Regions from separate parts of the Sedimenticola selenatireducens genome, predicted to be linked through region 1. Evidence: predicted binding sites of a transcription regulator. Region 1 holds the regulator's gene; the other holds the start of a gene.
What was found. Region 1 encodes FNR, which switches genes on or off when oxygen is low (the NO sensors DNR and NnrR bind a similar motif). Its sites were predicted from a motif close to TTGATNTANATCAA; they were not measured.

Region 1 (2,404 bases):
AAAAACCGGTCAAGAACAGCGACCTCTGGCTACGACTGGATCAGTTGGTGGCGACCCATGATGTGCACTGGTCCTGGGTCAAGGGGCATAGCGGTCACCCGGAAAATGAACTGGCGGACCGGCTGGCCAACAAGGGTGTGGAGGAGTTGGGGTTATGAGTACACGGCAGATTGTACTGGATACGGAAACCACCGGTCTGGAACCGAGCCAGGGGCATCGGATTATCGAGATTGGTTGCGTGGAAATGGTGGACCGGCGCTTGACCGGGAACAACTTCCACCAGTACCTGCAGCCCGACCGGGAGATCGATCAGGCGGCGATCGAGGTGCATGGAATCACCAATGAGTTTCTCGCGGACAAGCCCCGGTTTGCAGATCTGGTGGATGATTTTGTCACCTATGTTCATGGGGCGGAACTGATTATTCACAATGCGCCGTTCGATATGGGGTTTCTCAATCACGAGCTGAGACTGTTACCGGGCGAGCATCCGTCACTGGATACCATCTGCAGTGTGGTGGATACCCTGGTCATGGCGAAAAAGATGCACCCTGGGCAGCGCAACAGCCTGGATGCCTTGTGCAAACGCTACGACATCAACAACAGCCACCGGGAACTGCACGGTGCACTGCTTGATGCGGAGATTCTGGCCGACGTTTATCTGATGATGACCGGAGGGCAGGGGGCACTGTCACTGGATGCGGGTAGTGGTGAAAATGAGTCCAGTAGTGAGCGGATTCAGCGTCTGGACCCGGCACGACCCCGGTTGAAAGTGGTCCAGGCCAGCGTTGACGAGCTGGCCTCGCATGGACAGCGACTGGAGCTGATTGAGAAGAGTGCTGGTGGAGGCTGTCTGTGGCGGCGCCTGGAACATGCAGAAATGGCTGGTACCGCAAGGGACGAGGTCAAGTGACCTGCTGCTCACGTACGCCGGCCTGGTCGCCGCGTTGAATCTGTTTCAGCCGCTCAATATCGACCAGTTGAACATGTTTTCGCTCCACTTTCAGCAGGCCATCGTCCTGGAAGCGGGTAAACAGGCGGCTGACGGTCTCTACCGCAAGGCCGAGGTAGTTGCCGATTTCATGGCGGGACATGCTGAGGTAGAAGTCAGAGGGAGAAAAACCGCGCCGCTGGAAACGTCCGGACAGACTCAATAGGAAGGAAGCCAGTCGCTCTTCGGCATTGCGCTTGCCCAGTAGGGTCAGCATATCCTCATCATGGCCAATCTCCCGACTCAGCAGCCGGTACATCTGGTGCTGCAGACTGGGTATGGTGCTGCTCAGCTCTTCGAGTAGGGTGAAGGGGATTTCGCAAACTGCGGTGGTCTCCAGGATTTTGGCTGAGCAGTGGTGAATGCCAGTCTCAATTGCATCCAGACCGATCATTTCACCCGGTAAGTGGAAGCCCAGAACCTGCTCGCTGCCGTCTTCACCCGGATCAAAAGTCTTGACCGTTCCGGTTTTGACCACATAGATGCATTGAAATTTATCGCCCTGGCGAAACAGGTGATCGCCACGGTGCAGCGGTCTGTTGCGCTTGACTATGGCGTCAAGCAGATCCACATCTTCCGGGGTGAGGCCCATCGGGAGGCACAGGGAAGTAAGACTACAGTTCCTGCAGGCAACCTTGATGTTGTCAAAAGAGATAACCTTGTGTTCGCTCACGGCGCAACCTTACTTCTCCATAGGAGCTGACATTTTGCAGATTGCTTTGCTCTGGATCAAGTTACTTTTCATCTTGTCTCAATCCGCTGTCTCGGATCGGGCGTGAGGAGCGGGTGATTTCTACCCGATATCCAGCGGTTTCGGCGAACCGAATCAGTGGCTTGAATGGATGTCATGCTGTCGGGGGTTATTGCCGCAAACGGTGTGTGCCTCGTTTTGGTGCGCAGATACCGTGATCTCCTTGCGAGCCGGTTCTCAGGGAGAATTATTTACCGGCCTTTTGATTGAGGCTGCAGCCGCTTTCGCGTACTATTAAACCCCGTCCTGAATGATTTTTTTCCTCCACCACAAGACATAGAGTCTATGACCAAATTCGTATTTATCACGGGCGGTGTAGTTTCCTCGCTGGGCAAGGGTATTGCCTCAGCTTCGTTGGCCGCACTGCTGGAGGCGCGCGGCCTTAAAGTCACAATGATCAAGCTGGATCCCTATATCAACGTGGATCCGGGCACCATGAGTCCCTTCCAGCACGGGGAGGTGTTTGTTACCGAGGATGGCGCCGAAACCGACCTTGATCTCGGCCATTATGAACGTTTTATTCGTGCCACCATGGGCCGCAACAACAATTTCACTACCGGCCAGATTTACGAAAGCGTTATCCGCAAGGAGCGCCGTGGCGATTACCTGGGCGGCACCGTGCAGGTCATTCCTCACATCACCAACGAAATGAAGGACAGTATCCG
Region 2 (2,404 bases), 1.0 Mb from region 1:
GGAATAGAACCATCCACCACCAGGATGTACTTCCCCTTGTTCTCATGCATGGCCGCTTCCCGGGCCGCCTCAGCCGCCTCACCGGCCGCCGCCTGCAGGGTGTGGTGATAGTCCAGGGAGATATGATCGAATATCAGACTCTCAACTGATGGGGAGTGACTGCGGGTCAGTGATTCCGTGCAGCCGGTGCACTCCTGGAAAGAGAGCCAGATGACCGACGGGCGTTTCGCCTTTTCCAGGGCCGCCGCAATGGCGGGGACCATGGTTGGCGGCAACGCCATGAGTGAGGCGGTTGCAGTACAAAACTTCAGAAAACCGCGTCTTGAAACCCCGTGACGCCTCAGGCTGTCACCCAGGGTGCTTTTTTCAGCCATGTTACCTCCCTTATCTAAATACCGATTTCTGTTGAGTCTCTGTTTTTCTTTTCATCACGATCGAATATCGTCCACCGCGATCACCTGCTATGCGTTCTACACCTGCCTCTCACTCCGGTCTGTGCATCTCGACATCCAGCACTGTATCCAGTTTTTCAAGGCTTTCATACATGTCATCTGCCTGGGCGCGCAAGAGTTCCGGGATTTCAATCACTTCGATCTGAAACGCGATGCGCTCAGCTTCGCTATTGTAATGATCCACTATCCAGACGCCACTGAAGCGGGACTCCTTGACAGTCGTTTTACCCAAGGCGTCCAAGGTCGCCATCACCTCACCCTGACCCAACAGGTCAAGCAGATGCTCCTCATCACCCGGTCCAAACGGGATGGCGCGCAGGTCAATAATAGTGGATTCACCGGTCCGTACCAGCCGTTTCAACGCATGCCGTACCTCATTCAACAATGGCAGGGTATTGTGTGTCATGTGCGTCATGTAAGGCATCTCTGGACTTGGGATCGATTCAGAATCCGTTTGATCGAATACGCTCATATACTTATTTATCCTTTGTCTCAAGACTATCCCGATTGAGAAAAATCTATGATGACCCAGATCACGTTACCTTTTGCTTTCTTTAAAATTATTCTTTAATGCGTAATAACAGCAACTTAGTATACATAGCTGTTCGCACAGAAGTGCGCTGAGAAGTATGAGGAACAGACGGGAGACTGGTCCGATCAATCGCCATCGACTCCCCAACGGTCAATCAAGTCGACCACCATGCGCACTGCTGATGGTATCGCCTTGGCAACCGGGTCCGAAGGCTTTTCCCCCCAGTCCAGGCTTCCCGGCTCAATCCCCACCAGCGCCCGTTTTTCCGGGTAATGATCAGAGAGACGGGCAATATCCAACAAGTCAGTAAGACTCACCTCATGCACACTTTGCCGATTGCCCGTCAGGTAGCGATCCATATCACTGCCCTCATAGCAGACCACACTGCCAGGGCTGCCGCCTGTCCTGGCGGCATCCACCACAATCAACTGATCATGCTCAGCCAACAATCCGGCCAGTGAGAAACTCAATGTGCCGCCGTCGACAAAGGTGACAGACTCTTTGTGCGGAAACTGTTCCTGTAACCGATTGATGACATGAATGCCCACCCCCTCATCCGTTAGCAGGTTATTGCCAACGCCCAGCACCAGGGTTGTTTTTATCTTGCTCACCTTGGGTCATCCTGATAAATATTAATTACATGTATATTAATTTATTATTTACTACTAACTATATGATCTCTATCAAAACCACCTAAGACTAAAGCTATTATTCTAACGTTGCGACAATTCCTTTTCAGACGACCTAATCGGAGGGATGACATGATTAAGATAAGTCGAGTTCTTACTGCTGCACTCATAGCCACCTCTGCGGCTATGGCACCATTATCTGCAAACGCATTTTGGGGATGGGGTCCATGGGACGGCTGGGGTGGCCCGTGGTCCGGGGGACCGTGGGGCGGCTATCCGTACTACGGTGGCTATCCGTATTATGGTGGTTACCCGCCATATGGACATGGGTATGGTTATGCACCCTACGGCTACTACCCCTACTATGGCACTCCCTATTTACCCGCCGCTCCACAGCAGCCTGCTACAGCTAAACCCGAGGACGCAACTAAATAATCCTCGGCTCAACACTTCAGTAAGACCACCTGAGCCTGCCCATACAGGGTGCAGGCGCAGGTGGATACTCCGCGACACTCCGGCGATACCACTAACTGTTGTGAATAAATTCAGCAAAAACACAATATATTGTGTTTTCTTGAATTTCCTTTTTTTTCCGTGACTTATCATGATCTTGAAGCCAAAAGCCAATCATAAGTTACTGTTTTTATTAATTATTAGATTTATCTTATACTCCATAAGCAGGCTTGACAGCGGTAGCGAGCAGCCCTAATCTTCACACACCAAAACACAACATATTGTGTTTTCATGCCAAACACGGAAAGTAAAGCTACAATATATAGGAGCGACCATGA

Region 2: the regulator FNR is predicted to act here: its motif matches at 1,658-1,671, upstream of ACHZBF_RS09335 (HyaD/HybD family hydrogenase maturation endopeptidase).

The regions. Positions count from the first base shown of each region.
Region 1 covers NZ_CAXXYC010000003.1:201,349-203,752, forward strand. The annotation lists gene rnhA (ribonuclease HI) at 1-158, shown strand, start outside; gene dnaQ (DNA polymerase III subunit epsilon) at 155-910, shown strand; gene fnr (fumarate/nitrate reduction transcriptional regulator Fnr) at 903-1,661, opposite strand; gene ACHZBF_RS04590 (CTP synthase) at 2,025-2,404, shown strand, end outside.
Region 2 covers NZ_CAXXYC010000003.1:1,223,402-1,225,805, forward strand. The annotation lists gene ACHZBF_RS09325 (hydrogenase small subunit) at 1-374, opposite strand, end outside; gene ACHZBF_RS09330 (hydrogenase expression/formation protein) at 484-867, opposite strand; gene ACHZBF_RS09335 (HyaD/HybD family hydrogenase maturation endopeptidase) at 1,110-1,595, opposite strand.